Regions from separate parts of the Streptomyces sp. NPDC028419 genome, predicted to be linked through region 1. Evidence: predicted binding sites of a transcription regulator. Region 1 holds the regulator's gene; the other holds the start of a gene.
What was found. Region 1 encodes HspR, which represses chaperone genes until heat shock. Its sites were predicted from a motif close to TTGAGNNNNNNNNNCTCAA; they were not measured.
Positions count from the first base shown of each region.

Region 2: a site for HspR is predicted at 2,406-2,424, ahead of lon (endopeptidase La). Genes of this name have one in related genera too.

Region 1 is NZ_JBVHUE010000001.1:484,566-488,977, reverse strand. It holds gene ACZ4UB_RS02360 (pyridoxamine 5'-phosphate oxidase family protein) at 1-48, shown strand, start outside; gene ACZ4UB_RS02355 ((2Fe-2S)-binding protein) at 236-550, opposite strand; gene ACZ4UB_RS02350 (hypothetical protein) at 547-834, opposite strand; gene ACZ4UB_RS02345 (helix-turn-helix transcriptional regulator) at 919-2,001, shown strand; gene ACZ4UB_RS02340 (heat shock protein transcriptional repressor HspR) at 2,071-2,517, opposite strand; gene dnaJ (molecular chaperone DnaJ) at 2,519-3,709, opposite strand; gene grpE (nucleotide exchange factor GrpE) at 3,750-4,412, opposite strand, start outside.
Region 2 is NZ_JBVHUE010000017.1:50,024-54,435, forward strand. It holds gene ACZ4UB_RS20630 (hypothetical protein) at 1-161, shown strand, start outside; gene ACZ4UB_RS20635 (DUF4097 family beta strand repeat-containing protein) at 525-1,295, shown strand; gene ACZ4UB_RS20640 (VOC family protein) at 1,292-1,723, opposite strand; gene ACZ4UB_RS20645 (DUF1877 family protein) at 1,790-2,287, opposite strand; gene lon (endopeptidase La) at 2,447-4,412, shown strand, end outside.

The DNA of each region.
Region 1 (4,412 bases):
CGGGTCGTCCTGGTGATCACGCTGGAGCGCGCGATGGGCCGCGCCTGAGGGGCGGAGCAGGGGTGTGCCCCTCGGGCGGGCGCGGGCGCCACTGATTTATTCGGGCCAATTCCGGAACGTTTCCGGTTCAAGCACTGGACGTGAGGAGCACAGCGGCGCCATCGTGTTCAGGTTCACGATGGCGCCGCTGTGTGGGGGAAGCGCCTGAGCGATCTGCGACGACGGGGGAATCGCTTCAGGCACTGCGGGGGGTGGCGGTAGTGACATCGGGTTCGAAGAGCTGGTGATCGCGCTGATCAAGGTTGACGAAGACCATTCCGTACCGCACCTCGCAGCGGACGGGCTGCGGCGCGCCGCGCGGGCGGCGCAGGCAGCGGTAGGCACGGACGTCCTCGTCCTCCTCGCGCACGACGACGATCGGCTGGCCGAAGAGGGTGACCATCAACGAATCGCCAGTGTGGGGGATGGCCGTGACGAGATCGATGAACTGCCATCCGGACCGGTACGCGGAGGCCATCTCGCGACGGAAGTCGCGGTCGTCGGGGGTCATGAGGACACCGCCTCGGGGTGAGAGGTCCAACCGGTGTCACCCTCGGAACCTTGCGGTGAGTCGGTCCAGCCCGTGTCGTCCTTCAGAGCCACCGGTGCGTTGGTCCAGCCGGTGTCGAACGATGTTCCTGCCGGCGCCATGGTCCAGCCTGTGTCATAGCTGGCCCTGAGGCTCCCCGCGTCTGTGTCGACGGCGCTGATTGCACCAAAAACCGCAACGGCGGAGAAAACAACGGCAAGCGCCGAGCGAAGCATTCTTTTGTACATGGTCGGCTTCGTCCTCACTTGATGGAATCCTCTCCCCCGCGTGTCCGACGATGGCTCATTCAGGCACGTCACTGCCACAGGGACGATGCATCATGTTCTTGCATGTTCAGGACCCTGGGGGGTGGAGATTTGCCCAGAAGCGGCACAAACGAGACACATCCCCACCCCGTCACGTCTCTGTGCGACGAGGGAGCACGGCTCTACGCGGCAGCGCTCAGCACGGGCCGTATCGCAAGGGGAGAAGTTGAAAATGCCCCCTGCCTGCTTGAATTCGCTCTTCTGCAGCCCGATCCGGACGACGCGAACCAGCTGCGTCCGGTTCCCCCATCCGTCGCATTGGCCCAACGTCTTCATCCGATTGAACGTGAGATCCAGGACCGCAGACGCAGCGCTGTAGATCTCACCGACGCTTTCGAGCCGTTCCTTACCATCAGTGCCCAGAGTCCCGCCAACACCCACGCCATCACCGTGCTGGAGGGATTCGAGCGGATCAACGCGGCCCTGAACCTGGCGACGGCCGAATGTCACACCGAGGTGCTGACGGTCCAGCCCGGCGGCGCCCGGCCCTCGCTCGCCCTGACCCAGGCGCTGGAGCGCGACGCCCCGCTGATCGACCGCGGGGTCAGCATACGGACCCTCTACCAACACACCGCGCGGCACAGCCAGGGCACGCTGGCCTACGTGGACCGGATCTCCGCGGGCAAGGTGGAGATCCGTACGCTCGAAGAACTGATAGAGCGCCTGATCATCTTCGACCGCACCGTGGCCTTCATCCCCGCCAGCGACGACCGGCGGGTGGCGCTGGAGCTGCGGCACCCGGGTCTGGTCGAGTACCTCATCAAGGTCTTCGAGCAGCTCTGGCGGCGCGCTGTGCCCCTGCGCCAGGAAGTGACGTACCGGCACACCCCCGAGGGGATTTCCGGCGTCCAGCGCTCCATCGCGCAGCTCCTCGTCGAGGGGTACGTCGACGAGGCCATCGCCCGGCGGCTCGGCATGAACGTGCGCACCGCCCGCGCGCACATCGCGAAGCTGGCCACCGTCCTGGGCAGCGGGAGCCGTGCGCAGCTCGGCTTCCTCATCGCGCAGTCGGGGATCCTCGACGGACCGGGCGCCCTGCCGGGCGGCGGCGGGCTCACCGCCGAACACGACCCGGACCCGGACCTCGGCCCCGACCACCTGGTGTGAGCACGCGCGGGGGCCCCGCCCCCCGGGTGGGGGGCGGGGCCCCTGACGGTCCCTGCCTGCGTGCGCGGGTCAGTCCAGCGGCCGCTTGGGCCGCCACACGACCAGGGCGTTGCCCGGCTGCGGCGCCTGGTACGGGACCAGGTCGCGCCGGTACGAGGCGTGCACCTGGGCCTCGCGCTGGCGCAGCACCGCCGCCGCACCGTCCACAGCTGTGGACAGCTCGGCGACGCGCTGCTGGAGCGCGGCGACCTGGTTCTCCAGCTCGATGATCCGCTTGATGCCCGCCAGGTTGATGCCCTCGTCCTGGGACAACGCCTGCACCGTGCGGAGCAGCTCGATGTCCCGGGCCGAATAGCGCCGGCCCCGCCCGGCCGTCCGGTCCGGGGAGACCAGGCCGAGGCGGTCGTACTGACGGAGGGTCTGCGGATGCAGGCCCGAGAGCTGGGCGGCCACCGAGATGACGTAGACCGGGGTCTCGTCGGTCAGCTGATAAGGATTGCGTCGGCGGCCGTCCATGTCATGCTCCCTTCGCGGACTCGAACAGGATGGAGCGCGGGTCCTCCGAGGCCGTGGCGTCGCGGAACGACTCCAGCGCCTCGCGGGCCTTGTCCGACAGCTCTGTCGGGACGGCCACTTCGACCGTCACCAGCAGGTCGCCGCGGGTGCCGTCCTTGCGGACCGCGCCCTTGCCACGGGCGCGCATCGTGCGCCCGTTGGGGGTGCCCGGCGGCAGCTTCAGCGTCACCGCGGGGCCGTTCAGCGTCGGCACCTTGATGTCGGCGCCCAGGGTCGCCTCGGCGAAGGTGACGGGGACGGTGACCGTGAGGTTGTCGCCCTTGCGCCCGAACACCGGGTGGCTGTCCACGTGCACGACGACGTACAGGTCGCCGCCGGGACCGCCGCGCTCGCCCGGAGCGCCCTTGCCGCGCAGCCGGATCCGCTGGCCGTCCAAGACGCCCGCCGGGATCCGGACCTGCATGGTGCGCGAGGAGCGGGCCCGGCCGCTGCCCTTGCAGACGTCGCAGGGGGTCTCGGCGATCAGGCCGCGGCCCTTGCAGTCCGCGCACGGGTCGGTCAGCGAGAAGCCGCCACCGCTGCCGCGCGAGACCTGCCCGGTGCCGACGCAGGTCGGGCACACCCGGGGCGTGCCGTTCTTGTCGCCGGTGCCCGAACACGCCTTGCAGGGCGCCTGCGAGGACATCCGCAGCGGCACCGTGGCCCCGTCCACCGCCTCCGTGAAGGAGAGGGTGACCTCGGACTCGATGTCCTGGCCGCGGCGCGGCTGGGTGCGGGTGCCCGCGCCGGGGCCCGCGCCACCGCGGTTGAACAGGCCGCCGAAGACGTCGCCCAGACCGCCGCCGAAGCCGCCGGCGCCCGCTCCGCCCCCGCCCTGGGCGCCTCCGAAGAGGTCGCCCAGGTCGAAGTTGGAGAAACCGCCGCCACCGCCGGGACCGGGGCGGAAGCCACCGTTCCCGAACAGCGCGCGGGCCTCGTCGTACTCCTTGCGCTTCTTGCTGTCACCGAGGACGTCGTGTGCCTCGGAGATCTCCTTGAAGCGCTCCTCGGCCGCCGAGTCACCCTTGTTGGCGTCCGGGTGGAACTCGCGGGCGAGCTTCCGGTACGCCTTCTTGATCTCGGCCTCGGTGGCGTCCTTCGGGACACCGAGGACCTTGTAGTAGTCCTTCTCGACGAAGTCCTTAGTGCTCATCCTCGGTGGCCCTCCTCTCGTGACGTGCTGACATCGAACTTCAGCCCTTGTCGGGCCCGTCCGTGTCCGTGCCCTGTTCGGCCGCGTCCTCGGACTTGGCCGGAGCGGCCGCGCCCGGCTGGGGCTCGGCCACCGCGACGCGCGCGGGACGGATCGTACGCTCGCCGATCCGGTACCCCGGCTGCAGGATCGCCACGCAGGTCGTCTCGGTGACGTCCGGCGCGTACGAGTGCATCAGGGCCTCGTGGATCGTCGGGTCGAAGGGCTCGCCCTCCTTGCCGAACTGCTGCAGGCCCATCTTGGCGGCGGCCGTCTCCAGCGATTCGGCCACCGACTTGAAGCCACCGAGCAGTTCGCCATGCTCCCGCGCCCGACCGATGTCGTCCAGCGTCGGGAGCAGTTCGGTCAGGAGGGACGCGACCGCGATCTCCTTGACCGCGATCCGGTCCCGCTCGACCCGGCGGCGGTAGTTCTGGTACTCCGCCTGGAGCCGCTGGAGGTCCGCGGTGCGCTCGCCGAGCGCGGTGCGGGCCTGGTCCAGCTGGGCCAGGAGGGCGGTTTCCTTGCCGAGCGAGTCGGCTGCTCCTGCGTCCCCGGCCGGGGCCGCCTTCTCCTCCTCGGAGGAGTCGGCGGCCTTCGGCTCGGCAGCGGCGTCGTCCGCCTTGTCGCCGGTGGGGACTTCGGGCTTCTCGTCGAAGCCCGG
Region 2 (4,412 bases), on a different contig from region 1:
GCCGGGCCGATTCCGGCTGGTCCGGGGCTGCCTTCATGCTGGGCCGGGCCGATTCCGGCTTGTCCGGGGCTGCCTTCATGGCGGGCCGGGCCGATTCCGGCTCGTCCGGTGCCGTCTTCATGCTGGGCCGGGCCAACTTCGGTTCGCCCGGCGCTGCCTGAGGGCCAGGCCCACTCCGCCTTGTCTGTCGCTTGAAGGCCGGCCCAATTTCAGCCCGTCCGGCGTTTGAGGACCCGCCGGAGGCGGCCGGGGGCGAGAGGGTCGGAGGGTCCCGGACACCTCGGACGTTCCCTCGCACGGGGGCGGGTTACCGGCCGTGTCGGCGCGGCCTGCCTCCGGCGGGTCCTCAAACGCCGGACGGGCTGGGTGTGGCTGGGCTGGGCCTGGAGGGTTGGGGCTGGGGAAGGGGGAGTTGGGCCGTCCGGTGGTTGGGGACGTACCGGCGGCGGGGGTGGTGCTAGCACTACCTGGGGACGGGTAGCAGCGTCATCGATCGGGCGGGCCCGGGTCGTGAGACTGGTGGCATGACTTCACGCCGCGCCCTCACCCTGCCGGTCACGGCCCTCGCCGCCCTCACCGCCGGCCTGCTCGTCACCGGCTGCACCCCCGACCTCCTCGCCGGCGGGGACCAGAAGACGACGAAGACCGCGGCCGCCGACGCCACCGTCGCCGAGGCCGTCACCTCGGTGGAGATCAAGAACGCGCGCAGGGGCTCCATCGAGGTGGTCCCCGGCACCGGCCCCGGCGTCGCCGTCCACCGCACGGTCCACTACCGCGGCGACACCGCGCCGCGCCCCGACCAGCGGGTCTCCGCCGGCGCCCTCACCTTCACCGACGACTGCGGCGACGGCACCTCCTGCTACGTCGACTACCGGCTGGAGGTGCCGGCCGCGGCCAAGGTGAAGCTCGGCACGAGCAGCGGCTCCATCAAGGTGACGGGCGTGGCGGAGGCCGAACTGGAGGCGAGCTCCGGCTCCGTACGGGCCGACCGGATCGCCGGGGCGCTCCGCGTCTCGACCTCCTCCGGCGACATCACCGGCAGCGCACTGGGCGGTCCGGGCGCCGAGGTGAGCTCCAGCTCCGGCGACGCCCACCTCGACTTCACGCGGGCGCCCTCCTCGGTGACGGCGCAGGCCAGTTCGGGGAACGTGACCCTGCGCGTGCCCGGCGGCCCCTACCGGGTCGGCGTGAGCACCTCCTCCGGCGACCGCGAGGTGAGCGTCCCGACGGACGGAGCGGCCGCGGCGCGCCTGACCGTGACGACCAGCTCGGGCGACGTGAAGATCACGGCCTAGGCGAGGCAGAACTCGTTGCCCTCGATGTCCTGCATCGTGATGCAGGACTCGTTGACGCCATCGGCGCGCTGCGTCAGCACGTGCTTCGCGCCGAGCGCGGTCAGCCGTGCGCATTCGGCCTCGAGCGTGGCCAGGCGCTCCTCACCCACGAGCCCGACGCCGGCCCGCACATCGAGATGCACCCGGTTCTTGACGACCTTGTCTTCGGGAACTCGCTGGAAGAGCAAGCGCGGGGCCACGCCCGAAGGATCGGTGCACGCGAAGTAGACCGCGTCCTCGGGCGGAAGCGAGCGGAAGCACTCCTCCCACGTGGCGAAGCCCTCCGGGACCGGCGGCATGACGTACCCCAGCACCTCGCACCAGAAGGCGGCGAGGCGCACGGGCTCCGCGCAGTCGAAGGTCACTTGGAACTGCTTGATCGTTGACATCGGCGCACGATAACAGGGGCCCCACCCCGCTCATCTCCCCAGGTCAGCAGAGCCACGGGAGGTTCCCTAGGACAGCCACACCAGCAGCGCGTCGCCATCCGCCGCCGCGGCGCGGAAGAAGGGCAGCAGCTCTTCGTAGCGGGCCACGACGCCCTCCAGGGACGCCCCGCCCTCCCAGGCGTGCACCGGGTAGACGTCGGCCCGGGCCAGGTCGGCCGGGCCGACGCCGCCCACCAGCCGCTCGCTGCCCGTCGCCGCCATGGCCGCGGCGGCGGTCCGCACCTGCCCGGGCGTCAGGCAGCGCGGCGGCCCGTAGCTCCACGCCGCCCCCGCCCCGTCGCCCTCCGCCCCGCTCCAGGGGAGCGCCTCCTCGCCGTGCGCGATGTCGACGGGGAAACCGATGCGCCGGGTCAGGAACCCGAGGGCGTCCCAGGCCGTACCGGCACTGCACCAGCGCTCCCCGCCCGTCCCGCCCACCACGCACGCCTCGACCCAGCCCGGATCGCGCCGGGCGCGCTCCAGCTCGTCGACGGTCAGCCGGACGTAGCTCCCGAGGATGCTCATGCGCGAAGGGTAGGACCCACCACTGACAACGGCCCCGGGTCCGCGGCGGGCCGGGAAGGGCCGGGGGCGTTCGCCCCGGGCGAACGGGGGTTGGGGAACATCGGGCGGCGCACAAGCATTGAGTCGGCATAGCTCAACTTCGCTGCCGGAGGGAAAATCATGGCTTCGACGTCCGTAACGCTCACTCTGCCCGTGCTGCCGCTTGACGACGAGGTCGTGCTGCCGGGGATGGTCGTCCCGCTGGACCTGTCCGACTCGGAGGTGCGCGGTGCCGTCGAAGCGGCCCAGGCAGCCGCCGGGACCGGGAAGCCCCGGGTGTTGCTCGTACCGCGGGTCGACGGGAAGTACGCCGGGACCGGCGTGCTGGGCACGGTCGAGCAGGTGGGACGGCTGTCCGACGGGGATCCAGGGGCCCTGATCCGGGGCCGGGGCCGGGTCCGGATCGGGGCCGGCACCACCGGACCCGGGGCCGCCCTGTGGGTGGAGGGGGAGACCGTCGACGAGCAGGTGCCGGAGCCGCTGCCCGGAGCCGTCGCCGAGCTGGTCAAGGAGTACAAGGCGCTCGCCACCAGCTGGCTCAAGAAGCGCGGCGCCTGGCAGGTCGTCGACCGGGTGCAGCAGATCGAGGGCGTCTCGGCCCTCGCCGACAACTCCGGCTACTCGCCGTTCCTGACCCTGGACCAGAAGCTCCAGCTGCTGGAGACGGCCGACGCCGTCGCCCGCCTGCGGCTGGCCGTCACGATGCTCAGCGACCACCTCGCCGAGCAGGACGTGGCCGAGTCCATCGCCAAGGACGTGCAGGAAGGCGTCGACAAGCAGCAGCGCGAGTTCCTGCTGCGCCGTCAGCTCGATGCCGTGCGCAAGGAACTGCGCGAGCTGAACGGCGAGAAGGAGGGGGAGGAGTCCGACGACTACCGCGTCCGCGTCGAGGAGGCGGACCTGCCCGAGAACGTCCGCGCGGCGGCCCTCAAGGAGGTCGAGAAGCTGGAGCGGGCGAGCGACCAGTCGCCCGAGGGCTCCTGGATCCGCACCTGGCTGGACACCGTGCTGGAACTGCCCTGGAACGAGCGGACCGAGGACGCGTACGACATCCAGGGCGCCCGCGCGATCCTCGACGCCGAGCACGCCGGGCTGAGCGACGTGAAGGACCGCATCACGGAGTACCTGGCCGTGCGCAAGCGCCGCTCCGAGCGCGGGATGGGCGTCGTCGGCGGCCGTCGCGGCGGGGCCGTGCTGGCCCTGGTCGGGCCGCCCGGGGTCGGCAAGACCTCGCTCGGCGAGTCCGTGGCGCACGCCATGGGGCGCAAGTTCGTCCGGGTCGCGCTGGGCGGCGTACGGGACGAGGCCGAGGTCCGCGGACACCGGCGGACGTACGTCGGCGCGCTGCCCGGCCGGATCGTGCGGGCCATCAAGGAGGCCGGGTCGATGAACCCGGTGGTGCTCCTGGACGAGATCGACAAGGTGGGCTCCGACTACCGGGGCGACCCGGCGGCGGCGCTGCTGGAGGTCTTGGACCCGGCCCAGAACCACACCTTCCGGGACCACTACCTGGAGGTCGAACTGGACCTCAGCGACGTGGTGTTCCTGGCCACCGCCAATGTGCTGGAGGCGATCCCGGAGGCGCTGGCGGACCGCATGGAGCTGGTCCGGCTGGACGGTTACACCGAGGACGAGAAGGTCGTCATCGCCCGGGACCACCTGCTGCCCCGGCAGCTGGAGCGGGCCGGACTGGCGGACGAGGAGGTCACCCTCGGCGAGGACGCGCTGCGCAAGCTGGCGGGCGAGTACACCCGGGAAGCGGGCGTGCGCACACTGGAGCGGTCCATCGCGCGGCTGCTGCGCAAGGTGGCCTCCCAGCACGAACTGGGCGAGCGCGAACTCCCCTTCCGGATCGGCGCGGAGGATCTGCGGGGCCTGATCGGGCGACCGCACCACGTGCCCGAGGCGGGCCAGGACCCGGCCGAGCGGCGCACCGCCGTGCCCGGCGTGGCCACCGGCCTCGCCGTGACCGGTGCGGGCGGCGACGTGCTCTTCGTGGAGGCCTCGCTGGCCGACCCGGAGACCGGGGCCGCGGGGCTCACCCTGACCGGCCAGCTCGGTGACGTGATGAAGGAGTCGGCGCAGA